3 regions of the Massilia violaceinigra genome follow, and region 3 is predicted to be linked to each of the others. Evidence: predicted binding sites of a transcription regulator. Region 3 holds the regulator's gene; each other region holds the start of a gene.

Region 1 (6,333 bases), 4.0 Mb from region 3:
GAGGTGGTCACCGCCTACCTGGAGCCGGGCATGAGCGCGGCCGAAGCGGACCAGCGCTTCCAGTTCGAACGCCATGGCTACTTCGTCGCCGACCGCGTCGACTCCACGCCAGGGAAGCCGGTATTTAACAGAGTTACCACTTTGAAAGATAGCTGGGTCAAATAAACGTTGCCTAAACGCGACATTTTCGCCCCCCCGAATCCCGCCCCGGTGACTGCTGTGGCGGGATTCTTTCTATATTCAGACTTTTCCGATATCCATACCTAGCAGGGTCACTAGGTATTCTGACAACAAACTTCCGGTTAATGTAGATCAAACAATGCATCGCCATTTGCGGGTACCGAAAGGAATGCAACGCGCAATGCTTACTTTGAAGACAACTCTAAAAACATTCTCGACGGCACGTCCTGCCCTGTGGGTTGGCCTGCCCTTCTCGCTGGCGGTCGGCATGGTGCTTTACTTTGCGACCGCCAATTCTATTGAAGCGGACTCGCGCACCCGTTTCGCCGGCCTGGCGCAGAACGCCCGCAATACCATCAGCGCCCGCATCAAATCGTATACCGACGTGCTGCGCGGCACGGTCAGCGTATTCCAGATCAGCGAGCCGCTCACGCGCCGCCAGTTCCACGGCTACGTGCGCGGACTGGGACTGGCGAAAAACTTTCCCGCCATCGAGAACATCAATTTCGCCCAGCTGCTGCTCGACGCCGACCGCGAGGCCTATCTGCAGCGCATGCGCAGCGAACGCGCAGCCGATGGCACGGTGCTGGAAGACTTCACCATCACGCCGCCCGGCCGCCGCCCCTCCTACACCGTGGTCACCTTCGTCGAGCCGGAAGAACGCTGGGCCGCGACGCTGGGCTACGACATGTTCGCCAATCCGCTGATCATCGACACGCTGGCCAATCTGCGCGATACGGGCAAGCTGTTCACCTCCGGCTTGCCGATCGCCTTCATCTCGGGACCGAACCGCACCGGACTGGGCATGCGCCTGCCGGTGTACCGCCCGCTTGCGCCGACCGCCACGGTGGCGCAGCGGCGCGCTGCCTACATCGGCACGGTCGGCATTGCGTTCAGCGTGCAGAAACTGGTGCAGGGCGTGATCGACGACGTGCCGATCAGGAATGTGCGCATGATGCTGGTCGACAATGCCATTGGGCCCGACATGCGGCGCGGGCGCGTGCTGTTCGACACCGGCGGCGCCGGCGAGACCGTGCTGCCGTCTCTGCTGGCGCCGGCCCGCTTCAGCGCCACCTTGCCGATCGACTTCAACGGGCGCCAGTGGGATGCCACCTTCAGCGTGGCCGCCACCGAGCTGTACACGGGCTTCGAGGAATTCGCGCCGTGGCTGGCGATGATGGCCGGATCGATCAGCTCGATGCTCCTGTACGCGCTGTTCCATGCGCTGACCTCGTCGCGCCGGCGCGCGATCAAGATGGCCAAGGGCATGACGCGCGAACTGCGCGACAGCCAGGCCAAGCTGCAGCTGTCGCACCAGAACCTGCGCCGCCTGGCGGCCCATGCCGACCAGATCAAGGAAGGCGAGCGCAAGCGCATCGCGCGCGAAATCCATGATGACCTCGGGCAAAACCTGCTGGCGCTGCGCATCGAAGCGGACATGCTCAGTTCGCGCACGCGCGAGCGCCATCCGCGCCTGCATGCGCGCGCCCGCTCCACCCTGCAGCAAATCGACGCCACCATCAAGAGCGTGCGCCAGATCATCAACGACCTGCGTCCGAACGTGCTGGACCTGGGCTTGTCGGCGGCGGTGGAGTGGCAGATCGCCGAATTCAAGCGCCGTACCGGCATCGCCTGCGAGCTGATCGATGAACCGAAGGAAGTGGCGCTCAGCGACCACGCCGCCACGGCCTTCTTCCGCATCCTGCAGGAATCGCTGAGCAATATCGTGCGCCATGCGCAAGCGACCAGGGTCCGGGTTGAACTCAAGCTCAACGGCAATCGCCTGTCGATGACGGTGACCGACAACGGCATCGGCCTGCAGGCTGGCGAACGGGCCAAGGTCGGCTCGTTCGGCCTGGTCGGCATCGAAGAGCGGATCAGCATCCTCGGCGGTTCGTTCTCCATTTCCAGCAACGGCGGCGACGGCACCACGGTGTGCGTGAGCGTGCCCTTGCACAACGAACCTTCGCGCGGCGGCCCGTCCGGGGCAGTGGCCGGCAAAAGTGAATCGCATGCCGCGTTTGTCTGATGACGACGGGCATTGTCCTAAACAGAATCCTCCTGAATGACCTGCGGCACAGTCAGTGCATCCGCGATGCACTAGGAATTGCCCGAAATGATCATTGAGCTAAGTCAACAAGCTGAGTTTGGACCGGCGCAACATCCTCAAACAGTAACGGAAATCAATGTAATCGGGCAATTGATTTACCTGAAGAAATGAAAGAGTCAGTCGTTTTGCAGCAGCCGTAGTATCCGCAGATTCAAACAGGGATGTAGTCACATAAACCAATCACACTCTAAAAAAGAGGCTTAATCATGATGAACAACGACGCAATCAACGCAATTTCGGAACTCGATCTGGATCCAATCAAATTCAAGCTTACCCATGCCGATTCCGGCGAAGGCTGGTCGCAGGAAAAAGCCGATGCGGTGGAAGTGGAGTATCGGCGCTTTCTGTATCTGATGAAGATGTTCCCGGAACACGAAACCGCACCGATGATTGAAGTCGACATCTTCTGGCACTACCATATTCTGGACACCATGAAGTACGCGAAGGATTGCGAGCACGCGTTCGGCTACTTCCTGCACCACTATCCGTATGTGGGCATGAGCGGCGAAGCGGAAGATACGCAGTACCTGCAGGATTGCGGCAATAAAATGCGTGACCTGTATGAAAGCACGTTCGACGAGCCTTACGGCCAGCGCGCCGCGGCCTGGTGCACCCGCACCGCTGAAGCCGCCGCGCCGGTGGAAGCCGCCCCGCAGTCGGCATGGTGCACGCGCACCACCGAAGCCGCCGCGCCAATGGAAGCAGCCGCTGCGCAGTCGGCATGGTGCACGCGCGCCATTACTGAAGAAGTGAAGTCGGCGTGGTGCACACGGGTGTCGGAGGACCATGCCAAATCCGCCTGGTGTACACGCACGGTGTCGGCTGACACCAAGGCCGCATGGTGCACGAGGACCAGCGCCGACAGCGCCAAATCGGCATGGTGCACACGCACGGTGTCGGCTGAAACCAAGGCCGCATGGTGTACGAGGACCAGTGCCGACAGCGCCAAGTCGGCATGGTGCACACGCACGGTCTCCACCGACGCCAAGTCGGCATGGAGCACGAGGACCAATGCGGAAGCGGCCAAGTCGGCATGGTGCACACGCACGGTGTCCACCGACACCAAGGCGGCATGGTGCACGAGGACCAATACGGAAGCGGCCAAGTCGGCATGGTGCACGAGGACCAATACGGAAGCAGCCAAGTCGGCATGGTGCACACGCACGGTATCCACCGACGCCAAGTCGGCATGGTGCACGAGGACCAATACGGATGCGGCCAAGTCGGCATGGTGCACGAGGACCAATACGGAAGCAGCCAAGTCGGCATGGTGCACGCGGACCAGCGCAACGTCAGTCAGCGCGGCATGGTGTACGAAGGTGACGTCCGCCACGCCCCAGGCGGCATGGTGCACAAAAATCAGTGAACCGGATGACAGCGATACACTGGTGGTGAGCGCAGCCACACGCGAACTGCTGCAAGCGATCGCCCAGGGCGCACGGCAGTCAGTCTGAGCGTTTCACCGCGACGCATGACCAGCAGTGGGCAATCATCCGCGCGCCGGCGGGACCGCAGTCCCCGCCCCGCGGCAACGGATACGATCGCAACAGCATGTGCCGCAGTACCGCAAGGAGCAGCATCGCACCGGCAATCCGTGCCGGGAAGGCTGCTCAAGCCCCGCTGAACGGGGCGCCGGATATCCAATCAAGGGGCACACGGTGCCCCTTTTCTTTTGGGCCGCCTCAGGCGTTGATCGTGATGCTCACCGCCGGCACGCCCATCATCGCGCGCAATTCGCGGATGCTGAAATCGCTGATCTCATGCATGCGCAGCAGGATCGTCGCGCCAATCGGCAAGGTGCGATGGCGGATTTTGCTGATCACGGGCGGCGCCACTTCAAGCGCGCGCGACAGGGCTGCGTCGTTTTTGAGCTGCAAGCGTTCAATGATGGCATCGAGCACTTTGTTCGGATCGTAGGTAGGATCTTCCGGAAATCTGCGATTGGTCATGTTCTTCTATCTTTCCAAATTCGCACCGTGGCATATTCGCCAGTGCGCTGTCTTTACAGTCAATTAAGTATGCGGTGATGCCAAAAACAGACCGAATATGCGGCTGCCATAGCATAGGCGTGCATCATACACCTAAGTGTTGACATTCGCTCAACCAGTAGAACTCAGGCTCAATTAAATTTGTGCTTAAGGCAATATTTGGTGAGAATTGACGCGGCGCGCGGCGCGCCGGACAGGGGCAAACAGCCAGTCCAGCGCTACCTGGGTGGCCAAATGGCTGTAATTGGTGGGAATCAGATAGAATTGAACGAGCAAGCGCTCACTATCGGTGGGGGCGAGGCGCCAGCCCAGCTGGCGGCGGATCTCTTCGGGGGGCGGCGGCGGACGGCGCGCGCCTTCCCGCCTTGCCATGTAGGCGCGCACCTGTTCTTTGGTTGGCTGGATGATCCGATGTGGCATGGCGGTTGGCGCAAGTCAGCAATTGAGACGACACTGCACACGATACGGCCACGGAGACGCCAGAACTTGACGCCGGTCAAACGAGCGCAAGTCTGCGCCCATTGACAATCCGGTTTCTGCCTTATTTCTTCTGGCTTGCCAGATACAGGGTTTTGGCGTCCTGATGCGCACGGTCGACCGTGCGCATGGCTTCCTTCTCGTCATGCTCGACGAAAAAATCGGCGTCCTGCGCCTTCACGACCAGCTTGATCGCGGCGGCATCGCTCAGATTATACTTCTCCGTGATCAGGGTGGTTACTTCGTCAAGATATTCTTCGTAGGTCATCGTGCTTCCTTAGTGGGGACCGTCATTTTACCAGCGCCATCGCCGCCACCGCCGGCGCAACGTGCGGATAACGCAGGCGCACGCCCAGTTCGCGCTTGATGCGCGCGTTGCTCATGCGCCGCGACTCGGACATGAACGACAGCAACATAGGCGATACTTCAGCAACTAGTTGCGATCGCGCAACGCGAGGCGGCCGCGCCATCCCGAAGGCATCGGCCACGGTATCGAAATAATCGGCCATTTTCATCTGCGTATCGTCGACCGCGTGATAGATGCGGCCGGGCAATGTCCTGTACAAAGCCAGCGCCACGATGCGCGCCAAGTCGTCGGCGTGGATATGATTGGTAAACACATCCTCGGACGCCAGCAGCGCGGGCGTGCCCTGCTCCAGACGGCGCAGCGGCAACCGGTCGCGCGCATAAATGCCGGGCACGCGCAGGATCGCCAGGCGCGCGCCGCTGCGGCTGGCCCAGGCGCGCAGAACCCGTTCCGCGTCGACCCGGCGCAGCGCGCGCGGATTGCGCGGCGCCACGGTGCGCGTTTCATCGATCAGCGCACCGGCGCAGTCGCCGTACACACCGGTGGTACTGATGTAAACCATGCGCGCGCCTGCCGGCAGCACCGCGCACAGGTTGCGGGTACGGCGGTCGAGCGTGCCTTCCGTCTGCGGCGGCGCCATGTGCACCACCCAGTCCGCCAGGCCGGCCAGGCGTTTCAGGCTCGCAGGGCGGTCGATGTCGGCGATGATCGGGACCGCGCCGGCCGCGCGCAGTTCGGCGCAGCGCTCGGCGTTGCTGGTGACGGCGAACACGCGAAAGCGGGCACGCACCAGCGGCAAGAGGCGCATGCCGACATCGCCGCAGCCGAGAATGAGCAGGCGCGGCCGTTTGAAGGGGGAAATGGTGGTCATGTGAAATTGTTTGTCGTCAATGGCGTAGCCGGACAATATACAAGATAACCGTGGCGCCGGCAGGGCCCGCCGTCGAGGTTGATCCGGGCCCTGTCGCACCCGGCGAGCGCACCGGACCATGTAAAATACCAGCAACCCGTTGCTCGCGACAGTACCGGCGCGATCAACACCGATCATGTAGTTCCAATTGATGACGATGACACTATGACGTTTCAGATTACTGTCCAGCCGAGCGGCCACCAGTTTGCCTGCGAAGCGGACGAAACCGTGCTGGCGGCGGCGATCCGCGCCGGCATCGGCCTGCCCTACGGCTGCAAGAACGGCGCCTGCGGTTCCTGCAAGGGCAAGGTCGTCTCCGGCACGGTCGCGCACAAGGCGCACCAGCAGCGCGCCCTGAGCG
Region 2 (6,333 bases), 3.0 Mb from region 3:
CCCGCCACCTCCGGAAAGCGAACTGGCGCTGGCGCTGCGCGGCACCAGTGCCGAACCCAAATTGCCCATCCCGGAGCGCGCAACGACCGCGCCACCGGGACTGATTGGCTACCAGGGCGGGGTTCCGGTCCCACCGATCGGTCCCGGTGGCTTCGGGCCGCCGTTCAGGGATGGTCCGACCACCGGCATCGACCTGACACCCGTCCCCGAAACCAACCTGCCCGCGGTTCCGGTGCCGGAGCCGGAACAATGGATGATGATGGGATTAGGGCTGGCCGCGGTGCTGGGTGCCGCGCGGCGCCGTTCGAGCGCACGCTAGCTCCGAAACCGTCATTCCCGCGCAGGCGGGAATCCAAGTATTGCCGGCGGCTCAACGGTGCCTTGGATTCCCGCCTGCGCGGAAATGACGGTTTTGAATTTAGCGCTTGCGCTTTACGCCTCGCTGTCGATATCCGGCCCCAGCATCAGTTGCGCAGCCTCGCTCGGCAACGCCTCCACCGATTTGAGCTTGCGCGCCATCTGGCGGCTGCGAACTTCGGCGTTCTCGATATTCTTGGCGGCCTTTTCCAGGGTCAGCTTGGTCTGCGTGAGCACATCGCCGAACTTGGTAAATTCCGTCTTCACCGCCCCCAGCACCTGCCACACCTCGGACGAACGCTTTTCCAGCGCCAGCGTCCGGAATCCCATCTGCAAACTGTTCAGAATCGCCGACAGGGTCGACGGGCCGGCAATCGACACCCGCAAGGTGCGCTGCAGATCGTCGGCCAGGCCCGGCCTGCGCATGACCTCCGCGTACAGCCCTTCGGTCGGCAGGAACAGGATCGCAAAATCGGTGGTCAGCGGCGGCGAGACATACTTGTCGCAGATGGTCTTCGCTTCCAGCCGCACCGCGCGTTCGAGCTCGCGCCCGGACAGCGCCACGCCGTCGGCGTCGGCCCGGTCGGCCGCGTCGAGCAGACGCTCGTACTGCTCCTTGGGGAACTTGGCGTCGATCGGCATCCACACCGGCGCGCCGCCCTCGACATGGCCGGGCAGCTTGATCGCAAACTCGACCCGCGCCCCGCTGCCGGGAATGGTCTCGACATTCTTGGCATACTGGTCCACCGTCAGCACCTGTTCGAGCAGCATTTCGAGCTGCACTTCGCCCCAGGTGCCGCGTGTTTTCACGTTCGTGAGCACGCGTTTCAGGTCGCCCACGCCAATGGCCAGCTGCTGCATCTCGCCCAGCCCCTGGTGCACCCGCTCCAGCCGCTCCGACACCTGGCGGAACGATTCGGACAAACGCGTCTCCAGCGTCGCGTGCAGCTTCTCGTCGACCGTCTTGCGCATCTCTTCCAGGCGCGCACCGTTATCGTTCTGCAGGTCGCGGATCTTCGCTTCCAGCGTCGCGCGCACTTCCAGCATGCGCCGGGCGTTCGATTCGGTCAGCGCCGACAGGGTCTGGTGCATGGTGTCGGCAAAGCGCTTGAGCGTGGCCGACTGCTCTTCGCGCCCGCTGACGCTGGCCAGGTGGATCTGCTGGCGCATGCTGTCGAGCTGCTGCACGGTGGCGCCGTGATATTGCGCGAGGCTGGCGCCGATGTCCTGGCGCGTGCCCTGGGCGCCGGCCTGCAGTTCGAGGCGCAGTTCGCGCTCCAGCCGTTCCAGCTCGGCCCCACTGCCGCCGCCAGCGCCGCGCGCGCGCAACAGCAGAACCGCCTGCAAAATGATGATGACAACCGCCAGCGCGGCGAGGATCAGGAATTCGGTCTGGGTCATGGCATCAACCGGGCTGGTTGCGCATCCAGTCGGCGGTCTGGTAGAACGACTCCATCAGGCGCAGGCGCAGCGCTTCGTCGATGCCGATATCTTCCATCGCCCACGCCATGGCGCGCAGCCACTGATCGCGCTCGCTGCTGCCGATGGCAAACGGCAGGTGGCGCGCGCGCAGGCGCGGATGGCCGTACTGTTCGACGAACAGGTCGGGCCCGCCCATCCAGCCGCTCAGGAACATGAACAGCTTTTCGCGCGAGCCTTCCATGGACGGCGGATGCAGCGCGCGGATGCCTGCAAACTCGGGCTCCAGTTCCATCAGGTCGTAGAAGCGGTCGACCATTTCACGCACGCGCGCTTCGCCACCGATGACGTCATACAGGGTTTGTGGTTCACTCATGCCGCCATGATAGCGCAGCGGGCGCGCCGCTGTCAGACCAGTGTGAGGCGGCGCAGGCGCCGCGTGGATGGCCAGCTGTCCATGCCGACTTCAAGACGCATGTCGGCGCAGGCGTCGAGCAGGCGCGCGCACTGCGCGTTCGTCAAACCGCTGTTGAGCGTGAGGCGCACCAGCGAGCGGTTCTTGGCGGTGGCCGGCGCGCAGAATACGGCGCCGTGGATGCCGCGCCGCTCGAGCGCCTTGCGCAGCGCCAGCGTGCGCGGTTCGGGACCGGCTTCGAGCGCGACGATCTGTTCGCTGCCGTCGTCTACGTTGTAGCCGAGGGCGCGCAGGCCTTCCCTCACCGTGCGCGTGGTGCGCGCCAGCGCGGCGCGGCGGCCATCGGCGCCGGCGATGAAGTCGAGCGCCGCGTCGAACCACGCCAGTTCGTGCTCCAGCAGGCAGGAGCTGAAAATCGCCGGGCGCGAGGCCGACAGGAAGTAACCCTTGAAATGGCTGGAACAGGTAATGAAGCCGGCGCGCCCGGCAAAGCTCTTGGCCAGCGAGGCGGTGCGAAAGTGCACCTGCCCGCTCAGTCCCAGCGCCGCCACCAGCCCGGCACCGCGCGGGCCGTGGGTGCCGAGCGAATGCGATTCGTCGACCACCAGGATGCTGCCGCTGTCGGCGGCGATGCGCGCGACCTGGGCTAACGGTGCCACGCTGCCGTTGGTGCTGTAGAGCGCATCGACGACGATCACGCCGGGACCGTGCTTGCGTACCTGGCGCTCCAGGTGCGCCGCGTCGTTATGCAGGAACGGCAGCGCCGTGGCCTGCGCCGACTGCACGCCTTCCCACAGCGAGGCGTGCGCCATCATGTCGAGATAGACCGGCACGCCCGGCCCGGCGATGGTCTGCAGCAGGCCGACGTTGGCGGCCCAGCCGGACTGGGTCAGCACCCCGTCTTCGGCGCCCATGAACGCGGCTAGCTTCGCTTCCAGCCGGTGCTGGGCGCTGCCCTGCTGCAGGAATACCGACGACATCAGCATGCCCGCCTGGTTCCTGACGAGGCAGCGCGCCTGCGCCTCCAGCAACGCCGCTTCGCCGGAAATGCACAGGTAATCGTTGCTCGCCAACATGATCGCGCCGGGCTGGGGCGGCGTCCAGACATGCAGATGTTCGCCGCCCAGCAACTGCGCGACCCGGGTCACGTAATGCTCATCCATGCGGCCGGTGACGAAGGAGGGCATGGCCAGTTCGGCGCGCACGGCAGACGAAATTTGATCGGCAGCAATAGACATGAATTCTCCTTGGAAAAATTATCCATTCTCTGCCGCCCTTCCTTGACATTCCTGCAACATCGATGGAGCTTGACATAGATCAAATTGCAAAATATCAACATAGGTCAAGATTGTCATTTCCAGCCCACCACTGCGACTCCGGAAACCTTTCCATGATGTTTGCCAGCGCCCCCGCCCCGTTTTTCACCGACCGTCTGCGCGAATTGATCCTCCATTGGCTGCTGCGATGGCTGGTCCACAACGAGCGTCACCACGCCCATGCGGCCGGACGCTTCATCGTGCTGGCGTGGATCGGCTTCCTGGGCATGCCGGCCTATTATTCGATCTGGACTTACTGGTTCCCGCAGGAGTTCGAGAGCCTCACGCTGCGCCTGATCGGCGCGGCCCTGTGCCTGCCCGCGCTGGCCCCCGGACGCCTGCTGCGCGGGCGCTTCGTGAATGCCTATCTGTTCATCGCGGTGACCTATGTGCTGCCGTTTCAGTTCGCGTTCATGTACCTGATGAATCACGGTTCGGCCGTGTGGAGCCAGTCGCTGCTCATCGCGCTGACGGTGCTGTTCCACTTTCGCACGCGCCTGGCACTGAGCGCCTGCGCCACCGGCAGCGTGCTGGCCTGCGCCCTGTTCGCGCTGGTCGGCGAGCCGGCGTTCATGCTCAGCCCCACGGTGCTGGAACAGCTGCCGATCTACGCCTTCACCATCGTCGCGGTATCGGTGGCCAAGGCCGGGCGCGGGGCGCTGGCGCGCGAGAAGCTGGCCGGCATGGCGCACGGCCTGGCCAGCGTGTCGCACGAACTGCGCACGCCCCTGATCAGCGTCGAGGCCAATGTGCGCGGCATCCACCGCCGCATCACGCCGCCGGCCCAGGCCAGCGAGGCGGACTGGCAGGCGATGGCAGACGCGATGGCGCGCATCCAGTACGAGGTGCGCCACATGAACCACATGATCGACCTGTTCCTGCTGTCGGCCAGCGCGGTCGAGCAGCAGCTCGAAGCGACCGAGGAAGTGTCGATGCGCGAGGTGGTCGAGTCGGTGATCCGGCGCTATCCGTTCGCGGCGCAGTCGCAGCGCGATGCGGTCAGCGTCGACATCCGCACCGACTTTCGCTTCGCCGGCAAGCACGAGCTGTCGGTCGTCATTTTGCTCAACCTGCTGCGCAACGCGCTCAAGGCACTGCACCGGGCCGGCAAGGGACGCATCCGCATCGTCGTCGACGGCCGTCCCGACACGCCGCGCCTGCTGGTGATCGATACCGGCTGCGGCATCGCGGCGCGCAACCTGCCCATGATCTTCCAGCGCTTCTATTCGTATCCACCCAGTTCCGGCGCCGGCATCGGCCTGGCCCTGTGCAAGGACATCATCGATGCCTGGCAGGCCAGCATCCGTTGCGTCTCGCGCGAGCTTGGCTACACCATGTTCGTGCTCGAATTCCCGCGCGTGCCCGCGCCGCCGCCTCCGCATTGACCCCATCTGAAAGGCTCAGCATGCCCTTGCCGATTTATAGCCATCCCAGCCTGACCGTCCTGATCGACGACAGCGACAGTTTCCTGAAAAGCGTCGCCTTCCAGCTCGATCCGGCGCTGGCCAGCAAATGTTTTGCCGACACCAGCAGCGCGCTGGCCTGGATCGGCGCCCACGGCGAGCCCCAGCCGGGCCGGCTGGCGGCCAGCTACGATACCTATCCCGGGCCGATGGAGGGCTGCAACGTGGCCTTCGACATCGAGCAGATCCACCGCATCAGCTTCGAGCCGGAGCGCTTCATGACGCCGTCGGTGGTGGTGGTCGATTATTCGATGCCGCAGATGGATGGGCTGGAGCTGTGCGAGGCGCTGCGCCACCTGCCCTGCAAGAAGATCCTGTTTACCGGCGTGGCCGACGAAAAGGTGGCGGTCGACGCCTTCAACCGCGGCCTGATCGACCGTTACATCAAAAAGAGCGATGACGGTGCGCTCGACAAGCTCGAAGCCGAAATCGTGTCGCTGCAGCAGGCGTATTTCGCGGCCCGTTCCGACCCGCTGCGCGACCTGCTGGAGCTGCACAACCACAGCTTCCTGAGCGACCCGGCGTTTTCCGCGGTGGTGCGCATGGTGGCGGACCAGCACGGGATCGTGGAACACTATCTGTATCCGAATCCGGCCGGCATCCTGCTGTACGATGCGCGCGGACGCGCCCAGCTGATGGTGGTCGAAACCGAGGCCGGGATGGACGCGCACTACGAGGTCGGTTGCGACAACGACGCGCCGCCGTCATTCCTGCAGGCGGTGCGCGAGCGCTGCATCGTGCCGTATTTTCGCGAGGGCGACGGCATGTATGCGCGCGATTTCGCCAAGAACTGGCACCGCTGGACCGCGCCCGCGCAGCGCTGCCGCGGGGCGCAGACCACCTATTACTGGGCACTGTTCCCGCTGGCGCCGGGCGAGCTGGAACAGCCAGCCCACCCGTTCGAGGCCTTCCTGCGCGAGCGCGAGCACGAGACGGCGGCGCCTTGAGGCGAGCGTGTCTAGGTGCCGCGCAAGGTCTGCAAGGGCGGCTGGCGCAGCACATTGCGCAGCCCGAGCCAGCCGCCGATGATGGCGCACAGTGCGCCCACCACCAGACCGGCCAGCCACACCATCGGACTGAAGGTCCAAGGGAACTTGAACTGATAGGTGGCCAGCGCCCAGCCCAGCGCGGCCGCGCCCGACGCGGCCAGCAGACCGGCCAGTCCGCCCACCAGCGAGAACTCGATCCACTGCGCGCGCGAGAGCTGCTTGCGGGTGGCGCCCAGCGCGCGCAGCAGGCCGGACTCGCGGGTGCGCTCGTCCTGCGAACCCATCAGGGCCGCGTACAGCACCAGCACCCCGGAGGCCAGGGTGAACATGAACAGGAATTCGACCGCGGTCACCACCTGGTCCAGCACTTCCTG
Region 3 (6,333 bases):
CATCCACCTGGCGCACGCCACCCAGCCGCAGAAGGACCGCAAGCTGGACGTGATTCCGGATGCGGCTGGGCGTTTTTCGGTGGCGTTGCCGCTGCTGGAACGGGCGCGCTGGCAGGTGGTGGTTGAAGGCGGTAAGCGTGACTGGCGTCTGGCTGCGGCCTGGCACTGGCCGCGCGAGCAGGCGCTGGCGATCAAGGCCGACGCTGCGGACCTTGCTCACTGACCGGGGGAGTGCAGATGCGACTTGCGATGAAAGTGTTGTGGCCCGCCTTCCTGGCGGCGATGCTGGCCGAAGGCTGCTTTTTTGCGCTGTTCGATCCGCGCGAGGCGCTGCATGTGGGCGACATCACGCTCTCGCCGATGGCGGCGTACACCATCGGCTTTTTCTTCTTCTGGACTTTTTGCGCGCTGGCCAGCATGCTGACCTACTATCTGGTCGTGGTGCCGGACGATCCGCATCCGCCGTTTTAGCCTGGATATTTTGTGCGCCGTGCCAAGGAGCGCGAGAGAGTTCGGGTCAAGTGGATGCCGCGCCATCGTCAAACACCGCCTGCAGGCTGGGCGCGTTGAGGCTGCGCTCGAACCACTGTTCAAGCTCTGCCTGAGTGGCCTGACCGATGCGTTGCGTTGCCGGCCCCGGCAATTCGCCGAACCGCTTGCGCAACAGGCTGCCCAGCGCCCCGCGTAGGGCAATGACTTGTCCTTCCGCCTTACCTTCCGCACACCCGTTTTGAAAGCCGATCTCCTCGATCTGCTCGGCGCACGTTGCAAGTTTGCCTCCCATGTCGGCATCCTCCTCCGCGCTATCAACCATAAACAATTCCGAATTGCCGGTTCCGCGTGCCAGCAAACCGTTTACCCATACCTGAATCGAGCGCCGCAGGCTGGCCTGGGGTGATTCCTTGAACCACGTCGTCAGCGCCGGCAAGACGTCTGTTGAGACCTCGGGCAAGAGTGAAAGTTCAAGCCGGAACAGCAGCGCCAGCACCCGCTCGAAGGCCGACAGGGCGACTTCATCGAGCAGCTTGAAGGAAGTGAAATCCGTGACCAGTTCGCGCACCCGTTCCGGGTGGGCGAACAGCGAGCGGTATCCGAGGTCGTGAGGGCGGGCATCGCGCATTGTGGCGAGCGCCCATGCCCCGCCTTTGCGCTGCCTCACGCGTGCGCGGCGGCGTACAGGCCGGAAGGATAAGGCAGGTAGCAGGATGTGGCGCGCGGGGAAGAGGAAAGCCCGTAATTATGTCCTGATAATTACCTGTGAACATTATTATCGCCTGTTGGAAAACTGATTCCCGCAGGCTTGTTGCGACTTACGCCATCGGGCTGCACTGCTCGGTGCCGGCGGCCAGCGCCTTGAGCATGGCCGGGTCGAGCAGGGTCATTTCGCGCTTGTCGACGCCGATCCAGCCCTGTTTCTTGAAGCGCGACAGCAGGCGGCTGATGCTTTCGATGGTCAGGCCGAGGTAGTTGCCGATATCTTCGCGCGACATGCGCAGCTGGAAACTGGTGGCCGAGTAGCCGCGCGCCGCGTAGCGTGCCGACAGGTTGACCAGGAACACCGCAAAGCGCTGCTCGGCCCGCATATTTCCCAGCAACAGCATCACATTTTGCTCGCGCGTGATTTCCTGGCTCATGATGCGGTGGAAATGGCGCAGCAGGGTGGGCACCTCGCCGAACAGTTCTTCCAGGCGTTCGAATGGAATCTCGCACACTTCGCTGTCTTCGAGCGCGACCGCGTCGCAATGGTGGCGGTCGCCGCTGATGGCGTCCATGCCCAGCAGTTCGCCGGCCATCTGGAAACCCGTGATCTGCTGCTCGCCGCCCGCATTGACCTGGTAGGTCTTGAAGTGGCCGAAGCGGATGGCGTACAGGTTGCGGAACGGCTCGTCCATCTGGTACAGGCGCTCGTCGCGCAAGACGCGGCGACGCTTGCCGATGATGTTGTCGAGTCGGGTGATATCGTCGTTTTCGAGTCCCATCGGCAGGCACAGCTGGTGCATGCTGCATCCCGCGCAGCTGGCCTTGAGCGCGGCGACGTTCAAAATGGCTGCGGGAACGAATGGAAGAGGCTGGGGCATAGGGGTCTGACGGTTTGTGGCTTGAGCCGTATGATACCCCAGTGGAACCATGGCAGGCAGGCTAATAGCGGCGCAGCTGCGGCATTTTCCCCAGTACAGATGCCCGAATGGCCATGGTGGCGTTGCATTATCTGCGCAGGCGTTGTGCAAGTCCCAACAGCGCCGACCAAAGAACAAGGGAAAGACCAATAGCGCCCGCCGATACCAGTTGTGCGGCACTTAATGGCGTGAAATGAAACACGGCCGCCAGCCCGGGCACGCAGATCACGACCAGCAGCGCGGCGAGGGCGTTCGCGGCGATCATCCACCGCACCCGGTTGGGCCGGCGCCGCCGATGAGGGGCGCGTCGGGGCGGCGAGGCGGCAGCAGGAACATGGGTTGGCGCGCGGCGTTCCATGCCCGTTGGAGAAGGCCAGGGCGGCAGGCGGCCGGCAGCGCGTTGGGGCCGTCCGCGGCGAGGCGGATCGTTCAAGATATCAATGACTTACCAGCAAGGCTTGATGTGGCACGAGCGTGCCGGGATCGGCTACTTAGCGCGGGCGGAAACGCACGTCGACGGTCGAGACCTCGCCCGTGATCTTGGCTTTCTTCGGCTTCTTGGGCTTTTTCAGCACCTCGCCGGCGGTGTTGGTCACCGGCACCCGGTGTTCGGGCGAGAAACCAGGCTCCTCGATCCGCTCCAGGGTCTGTTTGGTGAGGATTTCGATGGCGGCAAGCAACTGCACTTCGTCCGCGCACACCAGCGACACCGCCTCGCCCGAGGCGCCCGCGCGGCCGGTGCGGCCGGTGCGGTGAATATAATCCTCGGCCACGATCGGCAGGTCGAAATTGACCACCTGCGGCAAGTCGTCGATGTCCAGTCCGCGCGCGGCCACGTCGGTGGCCACCAGGATCTTCGCTTCGCCCGCCTTGAAACGGTCGAGCGCGCGCAATCTGGCCGGCTGCGGCTTGTCGCCATGGATCGAATCGGCCGCGATGCCCTGCGCCTGCAGGGTCTCGACCAGCTGGTCCACGCCCTTGCGCGTCTTGACGAACACCAGCACCTGGCCCCAGCGGTGCTTTTTCAGCAGATACAGGAACAGTTCCGGCTTGCGCTTCTTGTCGACCGGCACCACCCACTGGCGGATGCGCTTGACGGTGCTGTTGCGCGGACTGACCTCGATGCTCAGCGGGTCGATCAGCAGCTTGCCGGCCAGCGCGCGGATCTCGTCCGAAAAGGTGGCCGAAAACAGCAGGGTCTGGCGTTTTTTCGGGAGCGCGGCGAACACGGCGTCGAGCTCGCGCGAAAAGCCCAGGTCCAGCATGCGGTCCGCTTCATCGAGCACCAGCGTTTCGAGCTGGTCGAACTTGACCGCGTTCTGGCGGTACAGGTCGAGCAGGCGGCCGGGCGTGGCCACCAGCACATCGAGGCCCTTGCGCAGCTTCATCATCTGCGGATTGATGCTGACGCCGCCGTAGGCGACGTGGGTCCGCAGCGGCAAGCCGGCCCCGTAGGCACGGAAACTTTCGTGCACCTGTTCGGCCAGCTCGCGGGTGGGCACCAGCACCAGCACGCGCACCGCGTTGGCGCCGACCTGGCCCTGCAGGGTCAGGCGCTGCAGCAGGGGCAGGGCGAAGCCGGCGGTCTTGCCGGTGCCGGTCTGGGCGGCCGCCATCATGTCGCGTCCGGCCAGCACGGCCGGAATGGCTTGCGCCTGCACCGGGGTGGGGGTGCTGTAGCCGAGCGCGTCCAGTGTGCGCACGAGGGGATCGATCAGACCGAGGGAATCAAAAGACATGGGGAAGCGACCTTGCAGCAAAAGAACAAGGGCGTAGTTTACTCTGTCCGGCGCCGGCCGGGGCGCAAAACCCCTAGCGCGTGGCGCTCACAGCTGCCGAGACGGTCGGCTTGGTCGGCTCGTGCTTGTCGCCGCAGGCGGCCACGGAGAGCACGAGCATGCAGCAGGCGGCAAGGGCCGCGAGCGGGTGAAAGCGTGGTTTCATGGCGCACCCCTGTTAAAAAGCCAATGCTACCCAAAACCACGCCCGGACGGCGCGCTATTGCAACGCGCTATCGCGACGCGCTATCGCGACGCGCTGTCAGAAGCGGTAGCTCACGCCGGCGCGCAGCACCGGATACACCTTGTAGGCCTGGACGTCGGCTTCCATCTTCACGCGCTCGACCGCCACGTCGCGCGCCAGCTGGGTGCAGGCGGCGCTGGTGGCCGTGCAGCCCGACTGCACCAGACGGCCGTTCGGATGGCCCTGCCACAGAGCGCCCACATCGGCGCTGAATTGCCACTTCTTGTCGGTGCTCAAGGCATTGCCCCAGCCCACGCCGAGGTAGGGCGCGCCCTTGTTGTACTCGATGCCGCCGTTGAGGATGCCGACCTGGCTCGCCGCGTAAGTCTTGCCGTTGATGTTGTAGTTGCCGTTGGAATCCTGGCGCGCCACCATGCTGACCTTGTTGCCGTTGTACACCACGCCGCCGGTCAGGCGGAACGGGCTGTTATCGATCAGGTGCCAGTCGAACAGCACGTCGATGTTTTGCAGCTTGGCCTTCATCGTGTAGTGGACGGTGCTGGCGGTATCGTTGTACTTGTACTGGAAATAGCTGGCGCCGAAACGGGCATTCAGCGTTTTTTCCATTGGGAAAATCAGATGGGCGCCGACGCCCGTGGTGCCGACTTCTGCGGTAACGGCGATCTGGGCTTGCGCGCTGGCGGCCAGCAACAGGGCGGCGGCCGCCAGGACGGTATTCTTGATGTACATGCAATGACCTTTGACGAATGACTGGGGGATGGCGGCATTGTACCGGCTCAGGCCGCCGGCGACATGCTCTGGCATCGTGGCCCGCCATGCTACTCCAGTCGGGGCTGCCAAGCCAGTCCCGAAAGGTAAGCAATTGTCGTTTTTTGTCGCCCGGCCGGCCCGGCGCGGATCGCCTGGGAATGGCGTTTCGCCTGTATTGACGGGCGCCGTTGCGTGCCGGGATGGTGGTTTCCGGGCCCGATCCATGATAAATTCTGTGGCGGCCGGCTGCAGATCGTCCGCAACACGCCCCACCAACCGATTTTCCGGAGATTCCCGCATGCCTACCCCGTTCCAGCGCGCCGTCGCGCCCCGTCTGATCGCCGCCCTGGTGGCCTTGTCGCTTGGCGGCGCCGCCGTGCCGGTGCTCGCTGCCACGCCTGGCGCCGGTGCCGGTGCCGCGGCCGCGGTGGACAAGCGCGACGCCGCCTTCGACAAATGGGCCGATGGCTTTGCCGCCGACTGGGTGCGGCTGTCGCCCCAGCGCGCCACGGTCGACCAGTATTTCCGCGGCGCCGAACAGCAAGCGCTGGACCGCCAGCTCACGCCCATCACTGTGGCGCACCGCGCCAGGTATGCGGCGCTGGCCAGGGCTGGTGTCGCGCGGCTCGACCGCTTCCTGGCCGGGTCCCTCGACAGCACCCAGCGCGTGTCGGCCGAGACCATGCGCTGGTCGCTGGCCAACCACCTGGCCGGCGAGCGTTTCGAAGACCACGCCTTCGTGTTCTCGCAATTTGGCGGCACCCACATCGCGCTGGTCAGCTTCATGAGCGCGGCGCACCCGATGCGGCGCGCGGCCGATGTCGACAGCTACCTGGCGCGCCTGGCGCAGATTGGCGAACGCATGGACCAGGCCAACGCGCGCACCCGCGCCGCCGCCGCGCGCGGCCTGCTGCCGCCGCGCTTCATCCTCGAACGCGCGCAGGGGCAGGTCGACGCCTTCCTCAAGCCGGCCGCCGACAAGAACGTGCTGGTGCTCGCGCTGGCCGAGCGCAGCGCCGCCCTGGCCGACCTGACGCCGGCGGCGCGCGCCGCCGCCATCGACAAAGCGGCGGCCATCGTCGGCAAGAGCGTCCTGCCGGCCTACGCCAGGAGCCAGGCGCTGCTGGCCGAGCTGCACCCCAAGACCGGCGACGCCGCCGGCATTGCGCGCCTGCCCGACGGCGCCGCCGCGTACAGCCATGCGCTGGCCAGCTTCACCGGCACCACCCTGAACGCGGCCCATATCCACGCGATCGGCCTGCGTGAAGTGGCGCGCATCGAGGGCGAGATGGACCGCCACCTGCGCCAACTGGGATTCACCGACGGCAGCATCGACGCGCGCATGAAAGCGCTCGACAAAACCTTCCAGCCGGCGGCCGAACCCGATCCGCGCGCGGCGATCCTGGCCGGTTACGCGGCCATGGTGCGCGACGCCGAACAGCGCAGCGCCAGGCTGTTCAACCTCAAGCCGCGCGCGCCGGTC

What was found. Region 3 encodes FNR, which switches genes on or off when oxygen is low (the NO sensors DNR and NnrR bind a similar motif). Its sites were predicted from a motif close to TTGATNNNNATCAA; they were not measured.
Region 1: the regulator FNR is predicted to act here: its motif matches at 2,304-2,317, upstream of CR152_RS09575 (glycine-rich domain-containing protein).
Region 2: the regulator FNR is predicted to act here: its motif matches at 3,499-3,512, upstream of cqsA (alpha-hydroxyketone-type quorum-sensing autoinducer synthase).

The regions. Positions count from the first base shown of each region.
Region 1 is NZ_CP024608.1:2,127,921-2,134,253, reverse strand. It holds gene CR152_RS09585 (glutamine--tRNA ligase/YqeY domain fusion protein) at 1-165, shown strand, start outside; gene CR152_RS09580 (sensor histidine kinase) at 362-2,209, shown strand; gene CR152_RS09575 (glycine-rich domain-containing protein) at 2,497-3,744, shown strand; gene CR152_RS09570 (hypothetical protein) at 3,973-4,239, opposite strand; gene CR152_RS09565 (hypothetical protein) at 4,426-4,698, opposite strand; gene CR152_RS09560 (hypothetical protein) at 4,820-5,023, opposite strand; gene CR152_RS09555 (SDR family oxidoreductase) at 5,046-5,933, opposite strand; gene CR152_RS09550 (CDP-6-deoxy-delta-3,4-glucoseen reductase) at 6,138-6,333, shown strand, end outside.
Region 2 is NZ_CP024608.1:3,205,985-3,212,317, reverse strand. It holds gene CR152_RS14525 (MHFG family PEP-CTERM protein) at 1-319, shown strand, start outside; gene CR152_RS14520 (DNA recombination protein RmuC) at 433-1,758, opposite strand; gene CR152_RS14515 (group II truncated hemoglobin) at 1,763-2,152, opposite strand; gene cqsA (alpha-hydroxyketone-type quorum-sensing autoinducer synthase) at 2,185-3,429, opposite strand; gene CR152_RS14505 (sensor histidine kinase) at 3,582-4,892, shown strand; gene CR152_RS14500 (response regulator) at 4,913-5,917, shown strand; gene CR152_RS14495 (ABC transporter permease) at 5,929-6,333, opposite strand, start outside.
Region 3 is NZ_CP024608.1:6,174,577-6,180,909, reverse strand. It holds gene CR152_RS26550 (FixH family protein) at 1-223, shown strand, start outside; gene CR152_RS26545 (hypothetical protein) at 238-471, shown strand; gene CR152_RS26540 (hypothetical protein) at 518-1,120, opposite strand; gene fnr (fumarate/nitrate reduction transcriptional regulator Fnr) at 1,311-2,078, opposite strand; gene CR152_RS33295 (cation transporting ATPase C-terminal domain-containing protein) at 2,206-2,475, opposite strand; gene rhlE1 (RNA helicase RhlE1) at 2,609-3,856, opposite strand; gene CR152_RS34730 (hypothetical protein) at 3,930-4,061, opposite strand; gene CR152_RS26525 (hypothetical protein) at 4,158-4,904, opposite strand; gene CR152_RS26520 (DUF885 domain-containing protein) at 5,149-6,333, shown strand, end outside.